4 regions of the Pseudoalteromonas sp. 31A1 genome follow, and region 3 is predicted to be linked to each of the others. Evidence: predicted binding sites of a transcription regulator. Region 3 holds the regulator's gene; each other region holds the start of a gene.

Region 1 (4,961 bases), on a different contig from region 3:
GAAAGATTATACTTTTTCATTTTCTCAACGAGTGTGGTTCTGCGAACACCCAATATCTCTGCAGCGCGAGCCACAACGTAATCATAGCGCTCTAACGCTTGGGTTATTAAGCTTATTTCGAGCTCGGCTAAATAATCTTTAAGTTCAATGCCATCATCAGGCAACAGCCCACTACCCGTTTGGCTAAACTCAGCATCTGGCTCAGTTTCGTAATCGCTAAAACCGGTGCTAAATATATCGTTAAAGGCGTCTTTTTCCATTAACTCTTCAGGGTATTCAGGCTCGTAGGCTTCAACTTCAATGTAACGATATTTATTAGGTAAATCGGGAATATCAACCACTTTCTCAGGAAACATAATAACCATTCGTTCCACTAAGTTAGCAAGCTCACGAATATTACCAGGCCAAGCATGTTCTTTTAAGCTCTCAACTGCGCGCTCGGTAAACTTAGCGGTAGAACCTGTCTGGTCGTTAACACGGCGCATTAACTCTTTTAAAAGCAGCGGAATATCATCAGCACGCTCACTCAGCGATGGGTTTTCGATAGGAAATACATTTAAGCGGTAATATAAATCTTCCCTAAAACTCCCCTCTTCAATCATTGTTTCAAGATTACGGTGCGTGGCCGCAATAACGCGTACATCAGCCTGAATAGCCTTTGTACCACCAACACGCTCGTAGCTGCGTTCTTGCAATACTCGCAGCAACTTAACTTGCATTTGCAGTGGCATGTCGCCTATTTCATCTAAAAATAGCGTTCCACCTTGAGCTAGTTCAAAGCGCCCTTTACGAGCCGATATAGCACCAGTGAACGCGCCTTTTTCGTGGCCAAATAGTTCACTTTCGAGCAGCTCAGCCGGTATAGCACCACAGTTAACTGGTACAAACGGTCCATTAATACGCTTTGAAAGCAAGTGTACATTACGGGCAACCACTTCTTTGCCTGTGCCTGATTCGCCTAAAATTAAAACATTAGCGTCGGTTTTTGCCACTTGTTCAATTAAAAAGCGAACATCTTTTACAGCCTCTGTTTCACCAACAAGTCCATCAAAAATTTTATGTGGTTTAGTATGCTTATGCTCGTTTGGCAGCATACGCTGATACTGCTGGCAATCGTGAAGTAACTGAGTTGTCACTTCGTGATTAAATGGCTCGCAAATAAGCCCCACCACATTAGCTATACTTAATAGTGGTTTTAGCGTTTCGCCAATTAATAAAAACGGTAATGTTGGATAGCGTTTAATTAAGCTTTCGTGGTCAAGTGATTGCAACGCTCCTAAAATAATCATGCATTCTTGCTGCTGATATTTTTTGCATTCTTGTTCAAAGCAGTCTTCGCTTAATAGTTCAGCAGCTTCACCAATAAAGCCAAGTGAAGCATTTAATCCTATTGCGCGGTTGTTATTATTATCTAAAATCAAGATCATATTTAGCGAGCCGTACTTTCACTAATTTGTATAATTAGTTAAATTGTAAGCCAGTTCAGCATGGATGCAAGTGATAGCGGCAGTTTTTTGACATAAACGCCAAAAAACAGACGGGTTAGTTAAGTCAATCATACTTAATAGTTAATAGTTAATCATTAAGTATGGGTTATAGTTTTAACTTAGTTATTACTTAGCCATTACCTAGCTATTACTTAACTGTAACTTAGCCCTAAAAATTAATTTACTCGGCAATAAAAATGCTATTGTTAGTAAATAAACTCAATTATAAATTTAAGTTGAAGTTACAAATGCCGATATATAGATAAGTGAAAATGCTTGGCATTAATATTGCTTTGTTCTTATAAAAGTATAAAAGCTTAATTAATTTTTTGTATTAGCTTTCACATAATTTTATCGTTTTAAATTTTAGGATTTTCCCATGGCTCATGTCTCAGTAAAAAAATACAGTCAAGTTCGTGCTAGCAGCATTGCCGAAATGGCACCTTACGAACAAATAAACCTTATATTCAGTAATATTATTGGTCGTTTAGCTGCAACAAAGGGCTTTATTGAGCGCAAAGAAATAGCAAAAAAAGGTGAAAATATTTCAGCATGTATTTTGTTATTTGGTGCACTGCAAGATGCACTTAATTTAGAAGTAGAACAAGACCCTAGTATTTCTAACAATTTATTGGCACTTTACGATTACTGCCAACGTCGCTTAACGCAAGCTAACCTACATAACGATATTGAAGCAATTACTGAAGTATCAAGTATAGTTAAAGAAATTAAAGAAGGTTGGGATAATATCCCACTAGATCAACGCAACCCTGCGGTTTAATTTTAATTATGGATTCGCAAACACCAATAAGCCATGCTGAGCAGATACAAGCATTACTTAGTAACATTGAAGTGTTGGTAAATGATAATAATGCAGACGAAGCTCAGCCTCTTTTAGACACTTTAAATACTAAACTAAAGCAATGGTGCGAAAGCAGCGACGGCCCAAGTGCAGAGCAATTAGAATTAATTCAGCTTCGTATCAACACTATTTTAGTAACAGCGAATGGTGCAAAAAACGAATCTTCTAAAGCTATTATTAAACATAAAAAGTCAGGAAAGGCGATAAAAGCTTATAAAGCCATCTAGTGAATAGGTTTAATAAACTACCTTTATTCAAACTAAATACATGGCTATATCTTACTATTTGAATCAAAGAGCAATACACAAAAAAAACCGCTAAGTTTAAACTTAGCGGTTTTTTATTAAATCTATAATATTCTTACTCAGCTATTAATTTGATTGCCTAACTACGCCTGGCATGTTCTCTAATTGAGCTTGGACATAGCTGCTGGTGTTATTAAGGCTCGCCACCAATAAATCCATCGCATTATATTGAGAATATAAACGAGCTGATAACGACTCCATTTTACTTGTTAAACTTTCTCTTTGATCATCTAAATCATCTAACTGATTTGTTTTACTATCAATTCTGTTTTGGATAATACCGTCAGAATCTGTATAAAAACTAACTAAATCATCAAACGACTGTGCAAAGCCATCATCATTACTACCAACAAAAAATTGCTGTACTAAACTAACATCGGATTTAATTTGATCATTCAATGTGTCACTATCCAAGCTAAGCACACCATACCGGTCAGTTGTTACTCCTAATTGTGAAAGTGATAACGAACTCCCTCCTACATTTACTGAATCTGTTATTGTATCTCGCAGTTTAGACATTACACCACGTAATAATGAGTCCCCAGCCATTACGCCAACGCCATCTTCACCTGACGCACCTAAGGTGTTACTAAGCTCTAACAACTCGTTGTAACTACTGATAAAACTATTTAAACCTGTTTTAATATTATTATTGTTCTCAGTAACTGATATGTCGCTTATGTCGTCATCGATGTCATGCAGTTTCTTAACATTAATGTCAACACCATCAATAACATTGCTAAACTCATTAGTATTACTTGATACAGTCAACGCACCATCAATTGTTATCTGTGCATTTTGTGCAGCGTTAACTTGCGTTAGGTTAGTTGTATGATTAACAGGGTCTGCGTCTGATACATCATAAGCTAATCGAGATAATCCGCCAGTATCAGTATTATTACCGTCATCGTCTTGTACGGAAATTGTAATTGCGTTGTCTTCACCGGTTTCTTTACTTGTAAGTACTAAATGCTGACCTGTATCACTCGTGACTATAGTGGCCACAACTGAATCATTACTATCATTGCCAGTAAAAGGGCCGTTATTAATTTGGTCTCGTAAATCTTCTAACGTGTTTGTAGCCGATAAAACCGTAGAAAAACTATTTGTGCCAGAGCCTATCGTGATTACACCCGCACCTATAGCCTCGTCTGCAGCAAACGCAGGGGAAGATAACTTATGAGCTTGTGCTAATGCGTCTACTTTTACGTTATAGCTTCCAGGCTGCGCATTTTCATCTGCGCTAATAGAGATAAAGTCATCAGTACCTGATGTACTACGCTGCTGGTATTTATCACTATCCCCCAAAGCTTCCATTGAGGTTTGCACTTTTTCGAGCGCTGACTTAAGTGCGCCAACAGCTGAAATATCTGTTGTTAAATTAGCTTCTTTAGTATTTAAACGAGCTTCAGCAGGTGCTTGTTCAGCATTAACTAATGCATCAACAATATCTGATACGGCTAAACCTGAGCCTAAGCCATTAAACGAAATAGACATACTTCACCTCTTAAATACTCAAAAATAAACTAACTTATTATTAGTGATTGGAACTACTCACTAAACCGTTTGATCAATCAAAATACCTGCCGATTCAGATAATTTAGACACTAAACTTAACACTTCCTCAGAAGGATATTGTTTAATGACTTCACCACTGTTTTTATCAAGAACTTTAATTACATCGCGGCCTGAATCTTCATCAACTTTAAATTGTAAACTTCGGTTCATTTCGCCCATAAAGTCCTGCAATTGTTGCGCCATCTCTTCTAACTGTTCACGCTCTAAAGGCTGCTTTTCCGTAGGGTTTATATCGTATTGGTTTTTCTGTAATTGCTGTTGATTTTGTTTATCCACTTGATTTACATCATCAACAGCTCGTTCGGTTAAAGAGTGAACAACCGGTCCTACCTGCTTGTCATTTCCAGCGGTTAGATTAGATAACGTTGTAACCTCTGCATTTGAAGTAATTGTATTCATAACAGATTCCTATGTGTACTTAATTAAACCAACAATAGCTTAATTTTAGCCCTTGAACCATAAAAGGAGGTAGCTAAAGCCACCTCCTTTTATTGTAAAGCTAATACTGACTTTATGTACTAGCTAACCATTAAGCTAACGCTTGACCTATTAACCTAATAAGCTAAGTGCTGTTTGTGGCAACTGATTCGCTTGCGACAAAATTGATGTACCTGCTTGTTGCAATATTTGGTTTTTCGTCATTTCTGCTGTTTCTGTTGCAAAGTCAGTGTCTTGAATTCGGCTACGTGATGCAGATACGTTCTCAGAAATATTTGCTAAGTTACTTAT
Region 2 (4,961 bases), on a different contig from region 3:
CAAGGAGATGATGGTGTTTGGGGTAATATAGTAGGAAGTTTCTTTTCACTTCACTTTGGTACTTATGGAGGTGAATGGGGACGTTGGGGGTATTTTGTTATGGGGCTACTTGGCGCATTCTTATTTTACTCTGGTAACTTATTATGGCTAGACAAGCGCTTTAAACAAGATGCCAACAAACGAAGTACACGATTTATGGCAAATTTAACAATTGGTGTTTGCTTAGGGTCAATGATTGCAATGGTTGCCACTTTATTACAAGCTAAATGGACTAACCAATATATGGGTAACGCAAATTACAGCTATCTCTATAGTTACTATTTGGTATTTTTTGCCTTTGTTGCTTATACCTTTTTTAAAGGAACTCACCACGCTAGCTATTGGGGCTTAATGGGTATTGCACTTTTATCTGCTGGAATGGGGGTTTCAACACTTATACAGGCTTTATTAGCTGATGATTTTTTAAAATATTATCAAAGCGGTTTTGTTGATATTAGCGCTGCAGTATTTGCATTAATATTTTATTATTGTGCAAAAAAAGTTAGAAATAAATCAGTAAGCTATGCAGTTATACCTGCAAAATAATAAAGAAAAACTTAATGAGGCGTATTGCACGCCTCATTAAAGGTATAAATTTAGATTTAAAATATAAAATCATTAAATATCAGTACTTTATAAGCATTAACTAAAGTAGATTAGTTTACTGTGCGTTTAGGCTTTTCTCGCGTTACAAAGTAGCAAATTAACGAGCCCACTGTTACCAGTACAACCCCTTGCCAAAACGAAGCACTCAGCGTAATAGATAAATACAACGCCGAAATAATACTAGAAAATACCGGTGTAAAGTACGAAAGCGTACCCAAAAGCATTAAGTTACCGCCAATAATAGCTTGATTCCACAGTCCATAACCGCTCCCCACGACTACACCAGCTAATAATAACGTCATGCTTGAGCTGAGTGAAAACGTTAATGGCGCTTCATTACTAAAACCATATTGCGCCCACAAACTAATTGCCGTAACAGTAAAAAATAACGTAATGGCATTTTTACCATTACTCAGCTTTTGCGTTACTACGCAATAAATAGCCCATATAAACGCTGCAGCTAATGCCATTAGGTAAGTAGCAGGATTATCAGCAAAGTTAGTAACAAGCGTATCGAGTGACATTTCTTGATCGCCCGTAATACACCAAGCAACGCCTAAAAAAGCAATAATCATGCTTGGGTAAACCCAGTAACTTACTTTTTTGCGCCCAATAATAATAGAGAGCAATATTGTTAGCGTGGGCCATAAATAATTAATAACCGCCATTTCCATTGCCTGATGACGACTATTTGCCATACCAATAGAAAGCGCCAAACAAATTTCGTACGATACAAATAATAAAGTACCTACTACCAAGTAGCGTTTCGAAAAACCACTAAACTTGGGCACTCCCATAACCAAAATTAAAAATATCGCACTGACAGAATACATAGCCGCAGCACCACCAATGGGGCTAAACAACTCAGAAATATCCCGTAGTAATGCAACTAAGCAACTCCACAGTAATATTGCAGCGACTCCATATAGTGTATATTTATTTTTGCTTATAAAATCCATTTGCCAACCCAAAAGTACTACTCGTAAATTTGAAACTAAACTAACAGTAATTATTTAATTAAACAATTAAAGTTAATAGCTTAAACCTCTCGCCTGTTTTTAATATTCACCTTTTTAGTAATTGACCTTTTGGTCAGTAAAGCTACAATCAATCAATACGTTAAACACGCAAACTCTATAATGACCACACAAATAAAGCCAAATAAAAAAGAAGTTACACGCGAGAAAAACCAAAAACTAATTTTAGATGCCGCCGAGCAATTGTTTTCGCAATTAGGTTACGACGGAGCAAGTATGAGCATGGTTGCTAAAGAAGCGCAGGTGCCAAAAGCTAATATTTTGTATTACTTTAAAAGTAAAGATGGTCTGTACGAGTCTGTGATTGACCGCATAATAGCTAATTGGAACTTAGGGCTTGATAACGTCACAATTAACGACGATCCAGCTACCGTGCTTTATAACTATATTAAAAGCAAAGTAATACTGGCCGTAAATCAGCCAATGCAATCTCGCTTATTTGCCAGTGAAATACTGCGCGGTGCACCCTATTTACAAAACTACTTTAGAACCAATACCCGCCCTTGGGTTAAACAAAAGGTTGATGTACTTCAAGCATGGATGGACGCAGATAAAATGGATAAGGTTGACCCGTACCATTTGCTCTTTACTATTTGGTCTACCACGCAATATTACGCCGACTTTCAGGCTGAGGTTTTACTTGTAATGAACAAATTAGAGTACGACGAAACCGATGTGGCACAAATTACGCAGTCAATTGCCCACATAATTTTAAAAGGTATTGGTCTTAAAATACCTGAGCAAAGTGAGACTTAACCCATGACACCCTTTACTACACCCGATTTATTTGACGATCATCGCGATAACGTACAAGTAGCAGACAGCGGCCTTTACCACTTTGGTAAAAAAACCACGTTTTATGGCAAAGTAGTTACCGTTACCTGCCCAGAAGACAACTCTTTTGCCGCCGATATATTGCATGAAAATGGTGAAGGTAAAGTATTAGTTATAAACGGGTTTGCGAGCAAACGCTTTGCGTTCATAGGCGATATTATGGCTGAGCGTGCCTTAAGTAATGGCTGGGAAGGCGTAATAATAAATGGCTGTTGCCGAGATATTGAAATACTTGCCACGATGAACTTACCTGTAATGGCGCTAGGCTCTACACCGCGTAGTACCTTAAAACGCGGCTTTGGTGATAAAAACCAAGCTGTTACCATGCTTAGCACCACTATTGAACCTAACGATTGGGTTTACGCCGATATTAATGGTTTAATCATCAGTAAAACGCCCCTTATTTAGCACTCAAAACCATATAAATAACAGCCAACTTGGTGCACCTGCGCACCAAATTGGTCTGTTTTAGCTCATTTCAATGCCATTATTTTTACAGCCCACATTTATAAACCTCACACAACCCATCAAAACCTGACCAGTTGGACAGGATTTTAATTTATGGCATTCCTCTTGCTTAGGTTTTAAACAATATAATAAGCTAGCCGATTAAAAAGCGGATCAGGCTCTGTAAAATAAAAACAAGATGTTACGCAGTGGGCTGAAAAATAATAAAAATTAATCTGTCTTTTTAATCACCCTAAATCTGGACTGCTTAGTCAGATTTTTTATAACGAGTGGTGATATGAGTACCAAAAATAATAATACGACCGGTATTTTTTGTGACCATGGTCCTAAAGCATGGCAAACACATTACCAAGGCACACTTATTAATAAGCGCCTTGTGGTAAAAGATGTATTTGCTATTAAAGGCGAGCGTAACAGCGCAGGCAACCCACATTGGTTTAAAACAGCTAAACCGGCTCAAAGTACGGCAAGCTCGGTTAATAAGCTCATGACCGCTGGTTGTAACTTTATAGGCTTTACCCACACAGACGAACTGGCTTATAGCTTAGAGGGTAATAATATACATTATGGCGCTGCGCAAAATCCTAAATTAAAAGGGCATGCTTGCGGTGGTTCGAGTATGGGTTCGGCAGCAGCCGTGGCTGCTAACTTAGCCGATATTGGCTTAGGTACCGACACTGGCGGCTCAATTAGAATACCCGCCAGCTATTGTGGTTTATATGGCATAAGGCCAAGCCATAACGTGATTGAAAAAGACGGCCTAATACCTTTGGCTCCCCCTTTTGATACCATAGGTTGGCTTACCCAAAGCGCTGAGCTATTAAGCAGCGTTAGCGATGTATTATTACCACAACAAGCTATTAATAAAGTAAATACGCTGGTTATTTGCGAAGCACTCTTTGAACTCGTTGACCCCTCTTTACAAGCACCACTGGGTAAGCTTTTAGAAAAAACCAAACCTTATTTTAATCATCATATCGATTTTAAGCTCCCCAAAAGCAGCCTGCTAAGTGAGCTTGCCGATACCTTTAGAATATTACAAGGTCGTGCGATTGCTAAAACGCACCGAGACTGGCTAGAACTCCCAGATCAGCTTTCTCATTTTGCGCCAGCAATTGCGGCTCGTTTTAAAATGGCACTGGCTTTAACCAAGCAAGAAGAACAAGAGGCGTTAAAAATACAGCACGAATGGCAAGTAATCGTCGCTAAAAACTTAAACAAGCACAGCTGCTTATTTTTACCCACCACCCCTACAACTGCACCTAAATTAGGCGCCGACACAAGCGCCTTACGTATGCAAATTATTACGCTTTCGGCAATTGCAGGACTTAGTGGCTCAGCGCAAGTGCATTTACCGCTGGCTGATTTAGCAAATGATCATCCTTATGGTTTTTCATTAATGATGACCCACGGTAACGATAAAAGCCTACTTGCTTGCGTTAAGCACCTAGCTGAACACTTTAAACAGGACACACCGGCATGACCACACACAATATTGCATTTACCGCGTCTCATTTTTCGGCAACAGAGGCGGGTATAAATATACTAAAACAAGGCGGTACAGCTACCGAGGCTATGGTAGCGGCTGCCGCTGCGATTAGCGTTGTGTATCCACATATGAACTCAATTGGTGGCGACAGCTTTTGGCTTATCGATAACCCAAACCAAAAAACGCCCACTGCTATTGATGCCTGCGGCCGCGCAGCAACTAATACAACGGCGTATAACCCGCTCACGCAAATACCAGAGCGCGGCGGATTAAGCGCACTAACTCAAGCGGGTACAATTCGCGGTTGGCAAAAGGCGCTTGAACTAGATGAGCACGCAGCACTACCACTGTTAAACATTTTAGCGCCCGCTATTGAGCTTGCTCGCGAGGGTTTTACCGTAACAAAAAGCTTGCAAGCAGGCTGCGAAAAGCTAGCCGCTGCTAACAATACTAATAACGCGTTTAAAAACCTCTACATACCCAATGGC
Region 3 (4,961 bases):
GATTGTAGCATCAAATTGTACTGCTAATTGCGCAAGCACAGTAGCTGCTCTGGCGTGTAAGCCTAATTTGTTTTTTATTAAAAAAGTGTCTTCACAATGCATAACTTACTCTACCTAAGCTGAACAGGTGATTATTCAGCTATATTATTTTTCTTGTTCGCGATGGCGAATTTTTACATTAGGATGTGTCATTGCAAAACTTTCACCGATAGTTTGCGCTAAATATACAGAGCGGTGTTGTCCGCCTGTACACCCAATGGCAATGGTTAAATAACTGCGGTTATTTCGCTCTAAGTGCGGTAACCACGTTTGTACAAATGTTTGAATTTGCCATGTGAATTTTTGCACTATGCTGTGATTGGCCAAATAATCTTTAACAGGTTGATCTAACCCATTTAAAGGTTTTAATTCAGGTTCCCAATGTGGATTGGGTAAAAAGCGTGCATCAAATACGTAATCTGCTTCTTTTGGTATACCGTATTTAAAACCAAACGATTCAAACGTGACAATCAGTTGCTTATCTTTTTTACCTAAAATCTTTTCACGAATAGATTCAGCAAGTTGATGAACGCTTAAATCAGTTGTATCTATCATAAAGTCGGCGCGGGTGATTAATACATCAAGTAATTCTTTTTCTTTTTTGATGGCTAAATCAAGAGGCAACGAGTCAATTGATAGTGGGTGTAATCTACGAGTTTCAGAAAAACGTTTGATCAATGTTTGATCGTCGCTATCTAAATAAAATAACGTAGGTTTTGCAAAGCCAGGCAAGTATTCAAGAATATCGTTAAATTCATCTTGTTGTTTAGGGATGTTACGCACATCAATGCTAACAGCAATTTTATCATAGCTATCAGACACACTGCGAACTAATGAAGGAAGCAAGTTAACTGGAATATTATCTACGCAATAATAACCTAAATCTTCTACAACGCGTAAAGCAACCGACTTTCCAGAACCAGAACGGCCGCTTATGATAATTAACTCCATTTAACACCCTTTATAAAACTATGATTGATTGACAATAACTTGGTAAAGCTCAGTATCTGATTTTGCACTGCGTAACTGTTTACAAAAATCTTTGTTGTTTAGTTTATCAGCAATGGTTGCTAGAGTCTTTAAGTGCTGCTGGTTATCGCCATCTGGTACGATGAGTGCGACGAAAATATCAACAGGGCGATTATCGATCGCATCAAAATTTATTGGAGTTTCGCTAACGAGTACTAAAGCCAAAGGCTCTTCTGCACCGCTCATTCTTCCATGAGGAATGGCAATGCCACGCCCTATACCTGTACTACCCAATTTTTCTCTGCTCATTAAAGCATTAAGAATATCTTGTTGCGGTAAATACGGAAGTTTGTCGTGAGCAAGTTCGCTAATGAACTCTAAAATTCTTTTTTTGCTATTAAAAAGGACCGCAGCTTTGCTGCAGTCCTGGCATATAAGTGAGCTTAATTTCATCATATTAGTGTCGAGCAAGCTTCTCTTTGTGTTTAATTACTTGTCGATCGAGCTTGTCGATCAACGAGTCAATGGCGGCATACATATCTTGATGTTCTGTAGAGGCAAATAGCTCAGCACCGCTTACGTGTATGGTGGCTTCTGCTTTTTGATTTAATTTTTCTACATCGAGAATGACATGAACATTATTAATATGATCAGAGTGTCTTTCTAGCTTCGCAAATTTGGTATTAATATAGTCTCTTAGTGAATCGGTTAATTCTACGTGACGACCAGTTAAGTTTAGTTGCATAAGCATTACCCTCTTTTTTTTGCGTCTTAAATCAAACTTTTACGCTGATTTGACGGTGGAATAGCCAGAGATTCGCGGTATTTTGCGATTGTACGTCTCGCTACTTTAATTCCTTGCTCAGCCAATATATCCGCTATTTTGCTATCACTCAATGGTTTTGCTGAGTTTTCTGCTGCGATTAATTTTCGGATAAGCGCACGGATTGCTGTAGATGAACATTCACCACCGTTTTCGGTGCTTACATGGCTTGAGAAAAAATATTTAAGCTCAAATATACCACGGGGTGTGTGCATATACTTTTGGGTTGTTACGCGCGAAATTGTTGATTCGTGCATTTCTACCATTTCAGCAACATCATTTAAAACCATTGGTTTCATGGCTTCAGGACCGTGTTCAAAAAAGCCTTGTTGTTGCTTAACAATACAATTTGTTACTTTTAATAGCGTGTCGTTTCTACTTTCTAAGCTTTTAATAAACCATTTAGCTTCTTGTAAATGCGAGCGAATAAACTGGCTGTCACCACTGGATTTTACAGTGCGAGACATTGCCGCGTATTGGCTATTAACACGAATTTTAGGCATGCTGTCTGGGTTTAACTCAACAACCCAGCGGCCTTTAATTTTTTTAACTGACACATCAGGAATAACATACTCAGATTCTTCTCTTACAATAGTATCTGCAGGTTTAGGGCTAAGAGTATGTATTAATGTCATTACTTCTTTAAGCTCTTCTTCTTTGAGCTTAGTTTTCTTCATTAATGTACGATAGTCACGAGCAGCTAATAAATCAATATGCTCGGTTAAAATCATTTTTGTTTCATTAATGTAAGGTGTTTCTTTATCAAACTGGTTAAGCTGAATACACAAACACTCTTGTAAACTACGTGCGGCAATACCAACAGGATCAAACAGTTGGATGCGTTTTAATACAGCTTCAATTTCATCAAGTTCGACTTCGTTATCATCTTCGTTTTCTTGATTAAAGCTTTCTAAAATCTCTTCGCAGCTTAGTGTTAAAATACCTGAATCATCGACGGCTTCTACAATAGCAATAGCAATAGCTTCGTCTGTAGGGCTAAATGGCGTTAGTTGTAACTGCCACATTAAATACTCATGGAGCGTTTCAGTAGAGGCGCCTTGGTATATTGATTCGTCTTCAGGCATCGGACCCGATGATGCTGCTGGGGCGGCACTCATGTACTCATCCCAACTAACATCCATAGCCATGTCGTCACTTAGCGTGTCTTTTGCAAGTGCTTCACCACTATCTTGTTCGTATTCGCTTGGAGCATCATCGGCAGATGCGCTAACAGTTATGTCATCTGTATCTGCTTTTTGCTCGTTTTTACCTGCAGCGTCTTCTGAATAGTCTGCTTCTTCAACCTCTAATAGCGGGTTGCTGTCGAGAGCTTCTTGTATTTCTTGCTGGAGATCCAATGTACTGAGTTGCAACAAACGAATAGCTTGTTGCAGCTGTGGAGTCATTGTAAGTTGCTGGCCCATGCGCAGCTGTAGTGATTGCCTCATGTATCTCTAACAATCCTTTTATGTTGTTATAATTAATACTAGCAGATGCTTAAAGACATGGCGTAAATGTTACAGCCTAAATTGCTCGCCTAAGTAAACATCGCGTACTGTTTTATCATTTAATACGTGTTCTGGAGTACCTGATGCAATCAGCTCCCCATGAGAAACAATGTAGGCTTTTTCACAAACATCAAGGGTTTCTCTTACGTTATGATCGGTAATTAATACACCAATCCCACGATTTTTAAGATGTTCTATTATTTTCTTTATGTCTAATACCGAAATCGGGTCAACACCTGCAAATGGTTCATCCAGTAATATAAATTTAGGATCTGCTGCCAGCGCACGTGCTATTTCAACACGACGACGTTCGCCACCCGACAATGCCATACCTTGGCTATCACGAATGTGTTGTATGCTAAATTCATCTAATAATTTATCGAGAGTGTCTTCTCTAGCTTGTTTATTTAACTCTTTGCGCGTTTCTAAAATGGCCATTAAGTTTTGATAAACAGTCAGCTTTCTGAATATTGAAGACTCTTGCGGTAAGTAGCCAATGCCTAATCTAGCACGACTATGCATAGGTAAAAGAGTAATATCGTTATCGTCTATCGATATTTTACCTTTGTCGCTAGGTACAAGTCCTACTATCATATAAAACGTGGTAGTTTTACCTGCGCCGTTAGGGCCAAGTAAGCCAACAATACTGCCAGCTTTGACTTCAAGGCCGACGTTTTTTACAACTTCACGGCCTTTATAGCTCTTTGCTAATAGCTCTGCTTTTAATGTGCTCATGGTTGACCTTTGTCGCTTTTTTTACTTTTTTTAGTCTCGATTGGTACTAAAATTGTGTGAACGCGGTCAGTTGAGTTTTCATCTTTTTCGGCACTGATTAGCTGCTGCTCTATATCGTAGGTAATGCTTTTAGCATTTATTTTTTGTCCCGCTTGCGATACTTGTGCATTACCAACAAGCGTTAAAAAACGCTTAGATACATCATAACGTACTTCGTCAGCACTGGCGCTCATAGTCGTGCCATCTGATTGCTTTTCTTCAAAGTGCGCAGGGCTACCTGTAGCAATTAATAATTGTTTATTATCGCCAAGTTCATCGCGTTTATGTACTTCTAAGCGGTCGGCTGTGATACGGCGGTTACCGTGAATAATTTCAACGTTTTTCTCAAAAATCCCGACATTAGCTTTTAATTGACCTTCTTGCTTATCGGCGCTTATTGAAATTTGATTTGCAGCCGGTTGCGTGTTTTGCTCTGCAGCACTACTATTAAACGCTAGTATAAGTGTAGGAATAATAAGTGATTTTAATATTTTATTGGTCATAATATATGGTTCGCGTATGGTTAATTAGTTTTATCACTTCGGTTTTTAAGTCGGCTTCTAGGCCTTTACCAGTGATTTTTAAATTGGGTCCAGTGATGATAACGGGTTGCTCCGAACGCATTGTTAATAGCTTTATATCTACCTGAATATTATCAGCATTGATTTTGTCTATCATGGCGTTATCGGTTAAGTTTTTGGCAACCACATTGCCTTCTAAAATTAATTGTTTGTCTTCGTATAATGTTGCTTCGTCTGCATTTATTTGCCACGTTTGCTTTTCGTTATATAAAGTAAAAATAGGTTTTTCAAAAAACGTAAAACCTAATTGTTGATATAGCTCCATTT
Region 4 (4,961 bases), on a different contig from region 3:
GTATTTACCCTTCCCTCATTTGGTTATGTTTTTAAAGTAATAAAAGACAAATTTGGTGAAAGTAAGCCCTTCGGCCGTGATACCGTATTAAAGCGCTATCAACTGGTAAAAAACCATGATCGCGTTGGCAGAATGGCCGACACCATAGAGTATTCTAACGTCGTATTTCCTTTAGCGCGTTTTGATAGTAATTTACTTGCGCAATTACATAAAACAATTGGCTCATCAATGGTAATTGAAGGCGATTGGTTGATCATCAAGCATTTGTATATTGAACGGCGCATGACACCACTCAATTTATTTTTAGAAAATGCTGATGAAGAAAGCGCCGCAGACGCGATTGAAGAATACGGACAAGCTCTAAAAGAAATGATTGCCGTTAATATATTTCCTGGCGATATGCTCTTAAAAAACTTTGGTGTAAGTAAGCACAAACGTATTATTTTTTACGATTACGATGAAGTTCAGTACCTAACAGATATGAACTTTAGAGCATTACCAAAAGCAAAGAGCTACGACGATTATTTAATGGATGAACAAAGTTACTCTGTTGCACCACAAGACGTATTTCCAGAGCAGTTATGTACATTTGTAATGCCTAATCCTATGTATAAAAAGTTTTTTCTCAGCACTCACCCGGAGCTTATAGATGTTAGCTTTTGGAAGCAGGCGCAACAAAATATAAAAAATGGGCAGGTAAGTCATATTTACCCTTACCCGACAGCACAGCGATTTATTCACTACTGGTAAGCGCTAAAGGACACACACAATGAATATAAGTAAAATAGATTTAAATTTACTCGTTTACCTCGATACATTGCTTCGAGAATGCAACGTAACACGCGCTGCTAATCAATTGAGTATAACGCAACCTGCAATGAGTAATGGCCTTAAACGACTTCGTAACTTATTTAACGACCCTATTTTAGTTCGTACCAGCGATGGTATGGTCCCGACAGAGCGCGCTTTGGAGTTACAACCCGTTATTCGTGGCATATTAATGACGCTTGAAGAAACTCTCGCACCTAATCGAGAATTTGAGGCAAGCCAAAGTAAACGTGTATTTAGAATCATGGCCAGTGATTACGCGGCAAGTACATTAGCGCCAAAGCTTTTAAGTAAACTACATGAAGAAGCCCCCGATACTACTTTAGATATACTCACACCAAGTGATGTAACCTTTCATGATGTAGAAAACGGTAAAGTAGATATGGCAATCAACCGTTTTGAAAACTTACCTCAGTCTTTTCATCATAAACGTATTTGGAAAGACAGTTTTTGCTGCTTAGTTAAGGCCGACAACCCTATTATTGAAAACTTTAGCCTCGACAGCTATTTAAAAGCGCGCCATATATGGGTGAGTAAAACAGGTTTTGGTGTAGGTGTAGGCATGGACCCTAAAGATGTGCAGAAACTTGGCTGGGTTGACGAAGCACTTGCTCACTTTGGTAAGCATCGTAACATTGCCACTTTTACGCGTAACTACCATGTAGCGATTCATTTAGCTAAAGAGAAAAATTTGATTGCGACCCTTCCTTCAAAAGCTGCCAATATTTATTTAGATGATCCGGGCCTTAAAATATTAGAGCCACCGTTTCCAATTCCTCCTTTTGAGCTTGATATGATTTGGAGCCCACTGTTACATCGCGATGCGAGTCACATTTGGTTACGTCAAAAAGTAGCTGAAGTAGCTGAAGAGCTAAAATAACTTTATTACACAATATGATGTAAAAATTGCTAGGTTAATACTTTCCTCATTAACTTAGCCCCTTTCTAAAATAAAATTAAACCAATAAAATCAAATAACTACATAAAAATAAAAACGTGGAACATACATTGCTTTTATTAAATCGAACTATACATTCATTTAATAAAAGAGGTCATTATGAACACCCATCAAGGATCAGAAGTAAATCATATTACTGACATCATTCAAGTTATGAACAGCGGCATCGACTTTTATCAAAAAGCACAGGAAAAAGTTGAAGACCCTGCTATTGGCGCACTTTTTCAGCGTATGATAGATGCCCGAAAAGTGAGTGTTGAGCGCTTGCAGCCCTATGCAATTAATGAAAAAGGCGAACGCGAAGATGGCTCATCTTTCGCAGTAGAAGCACGACGTGCATACACAGCTTTATTAACTACATTCAGCTCACATAACGACAGCACATATGTAAAAGAGCTTGAGGAAGTGGAAGATAAAACCCTTGCAGAAATTAAAGCTGCAATGGATAAACCACAACCGGCTGATTGCGAAGCTGCACTGGCTAAAACATTATTAACAATGCAAAGCTGCCATGCAGAAATGAGCCGTATGCAAAAGCAATAAGCTTACATAACGCATAAATAGAACCCAGCCTAGCGCTGGGTTTTTTATTGCCTCTAATACACCGCCTCGCTTCACGTCGTATTTAAAGTATATTGTTTAAAAAATTCATTTTGAATGGGCTTGATGATCATCAATAAAATCAGCCCAAGCTAAAATCAAAAAAAGGGCCTTACGGCCCTTTGAGTTAAATAACGAAAGGGAGTGTTATTAATTAAAAACGGTATTCTGCGCCTACGTAGTAGTAAGCACCGTTAAAACCAAATGGAGCCGAACGACGTGAGTAGTCAAACACACCTGAGCTACTTATTACTGTGTTGCCACTAGCATCCACAATAGTACCTGAGCGAGAGTTACCTATTTCGTTTTTATCTGGGTAAACGTCAAACAAGTTGTTTGCACCAATGTTTACCGACAAATCTTCAGTAACGAAGTAGTTAACTTTAACGTCAGTTAAAATCTCTGCACCATACGTTTGACGACCACCATCTTCTACTGTGTACTCACCAAAGCGATTAAGTGACAGGTTAACTATCCAATCATCACGTTGATAAAGCGCACTTAAGTTAATACGATCCTCTGGTTGCCACTCTTCAATAATAGAGATGTCTTCAGCTGAAAATATATCTTCTACGTTTACTGTCTCAAGGCTTGAGCCAGCAGGCGAAAATAACGATACAACATCTGTTTTAGTAAAGTTAGCTGCAAGTGTAAAATCAAGCGTACCGCCTAAACCTTCAGTGTTCCACGTTGCTACAAAATCAACACCACGAGTTTCTGTATCTGCACCATTTAAGAAGAACTGACCTACGCCAGCCCCCGCACTATTTAGTGCAGCATCAAGGCTTGTAGATAAGCCTTTACCTAAGCGGTCACTAATTACAATACGGTCGTCAATATCAATTGAGTAGTAATCAACGGTTACGTTAATATTATCTGTAACGTTATACACAATACCTAAACTACGGTTTTGTGATTTTTCTTCTTTAAGCTTTGGAATACCTAAGCTTTGCGCAAGTGTTGAATCGTTTCTAAATGTACCAACCTCTTCTGCCACTAAGTTACCATTAGCACCAACAACAAATTGCGTACTTACATTGTTGAAGTAAAGCTGCTGCATTGAAGGCGCTCTAAAACCTGAGCTTAATGCACCGCGTAATGAAATATCGTCGGTTACAGACCAGTTACCAGCAAGTTTAAAGTTTACTGTGTCGCCAAAGCCTTTGTAGTTATCGTAGCGAAGTGCACCCGATAAAATTACATCTTCAATTACATAAGCTTCTGCATCTATGTAAAATGAAATTACATCACGCGATTCATCAACTGATGATGCAGGAGACGAGCCACCAAAACCTTGCGAACCACCCGATGCATCTTCAGAGCCAACACCGCCACTTAAACCGTTGTAAATACTTACACCGTTAGTTGTATCGTAATCGCGGTATGCGTACTCATTGCCTTCTAAAATGCGGTATTCGTCAGTACGTATTTCAGCACCCATTGCTAAAGAATAATCATCAAAGTTTTGCGTAAAATCAATATTGATTGTTTGCAGTGATAATTCCATGCCGTAAGCGTATGCTTCACGTGGGATAGTTGTACGAATATCAGCAGCACTTAAACCTTGGTCATAACGTAAAAAGTTAGCGTATGAGGCATTGATAGTGTCACTTGTCGTGTAATCAATGCTGTTTTCACCGTAGGTATATGATAAATCAAGGCTTGCATCGTTATCAAACTCAGTTTTATAACCAAAGTTGTACGAGATATCGTCAATCGTTGTATTAATTTTTGGTAAGAAACCTAGCGGTATAGTCGCATCGTTATCTTGCAGTACTGGGTTGCCACCTGCATTTGCATTATGACGGAAAAATGCAGCCGACTCATTTTCACGTGTTGAGTAAGTAATAAAGCCGTAAAGCTCGCCATCACCTAACTCGTAACCGGTATTAATTGTTAAACCAAACTGCTGAGAATCAGCATCACCAATTCTAAATGTATCTCTATCAGCTGTTAATTCACGCGGATCGCCAGCAAGTAAAGTACCGTCACTTAGTTCTGTACAGCCATAAAACTGACAAGAGCCATGTAAACCTGCACGGTTAGTCGGTGCACGGTCACGGTAATTGATAGTTGTATTTAAATAACCGTCATCACCTAGCGCAAAGCCTTTATTAAAATCAAGGTTAATGGTTTCGCCATCGCCTTCAGAATATTGACCGTAGTTAATAGCCGCTTTACCGCCTTCGCTACCATCTTTAAGCACAATATTAATAACACCTGCAATTGCATCAGAACCATACTGAGCAGCAGCGCCATCACGTAATACTTCAATGCGTTTAATTGCAGAGGCTGGTATTGCATTCATGTCAGTACCTGCGGTACCACGCCCAACAGAGCCATTAATATGAATAATACTTGCTTGGTGACGACGTTTGCCGTTAATTAACACCAATGTTTGATCGGGGCCCAAACCGCGAAGTGTCGCAGGTCTTAAAGCATCAGTACCGTCACTAATTGCAGAGCTTGAAAAGTTAAATGAAGGGGCGATAGACTGTAGCATACGACCAACTTCTGTTTGGCCTGTATTTTCAAGCGCTTCTGCACTTAAGATATCTACTGGAACGGGTAAGTC

Evidence for each region. The regulator sigma-54, encoded in region 3, starts transcription at its own class of promoters, with help from an activator protein. The targets are predictions, from matches to a motif close to GTTGGCACGNNNNTNGNNT.
Region 1: the regulator sigma-54 is predicted to act here: its motif matches at 1,763-1,781, upstream of fliS (flagellar export chaperone FliS).
Region 2: the regulator sigma-54 is predicted to act here: its motif matches at 3,077-3,095, upstream of GQR52_RS15330 (amidase family protein).
Region 4: the regulator sigma-54 is predicted to act here: its motif matches at 1,824-1,842, upstream of GQR52_RS13790 (PA2169 family four-helix-bundle protein).

Annotation. Positions count from the first base shown of each region.
Region 1 is NZ_WTKY01000013.1:889-5,849, reverse strand. Features, by position in the region: gene GQR52_RS12605 (sigma-54-dependent Fis family transcriptional regulator) at 1-1,427, opposite strand, end outside; gene fliS (flagellar export chaperone FliS) at 1,867-2,268, shown strand; gene GQR52_RS12595 (hypothetical protein) at 2,277-2,576, shown strand; gene fliD (flagellar filament capping protein FliD) at 2,721-4,151, opposite strand; gene GQR52_RS12585 (flagellar protein FlaG) at 4,212-4,631, opposite strand; partial or broken gene GQR52_RS12580 (flagellin) at 4,782-4,961, opposite strand, start outside.
Region 2 is NZ_WTKY01000017.1:95,803-100,763, forward strand. Features, by position in the region: gene GQR52_RS15310 (PepSY-associated TM helix domain-containing protein) at 1-585, shown strand, start outside; gene yddG (aromatic amino acid DMT transporter YddG) at 696-1,604, opposite strand; gene GQR52_RS15320 (TetR/AcrR family transcriptional regulator) at 1,785-2,438, shown strand; gene GQR52_RS15325 (putative 4-hydroxy-4-methyl-2-oxoglutarate aldolase) at 2,442-2,924, shown strand; gene GQR52_RS15330 (amidase family protein) at 3,262-4,467, shown strand; gene GQR52_RS15335 (gamma-glutamyltransferase) at 4,464-4,961, shown strand, end outside.
Region 3 is NZ_WTKY01000003.1:331,996-336,956, reverse strand. Features, by position in the region: gene GQR52_RS05430 (HPr family phosphocarrier protein) at 1-102, opposite strand, end outside; gene rapZ (RNase adapter RapZ) at 145-990, opposite strand; gene ptsN (PTS IIA-like nitrogen regulatory protein PtsN) at 1,009-1,461, opposite strand; gene hpf (ribosome hibernation promoting factor) at 1,466-1,753, opposite strand; gene GQR52_RS05410 (RNA polymerase factor sigma-54) at 1,780-3,279, opposite strand; gene lptB (LPS export ABC transporter ATP-binding protein) at 3,349-4,074, opposite strand; gene lptA (lipopolysaccharide transport periplasmic protein LptA) at 4,071-4,616, opposite strand; gene lptC (LPS export ABC transporter periplasmic protein LptC) at 4,606-4,961, opposite strand, start outside.
Region 4 is NZ_WTKY01000015.1:5,260-10,220, forward strand. Features, by position in the region: gene aceK (bifunctional isocitrate dehydrogenase kinase/phosphatase) at 1-750, shown strand, start outside; gene GQR52_RS13785 (LysR family transcriptional regulator) at 770-1,708, shown strand; gene GQR52_RS13790 (PA2169 family four-helix-bundle protein) at 1,886-2,329, shown strand; gene GQR52_RS13795 (TonB-dependent receptor) at 2,541-4,961, opposite strand, start outside.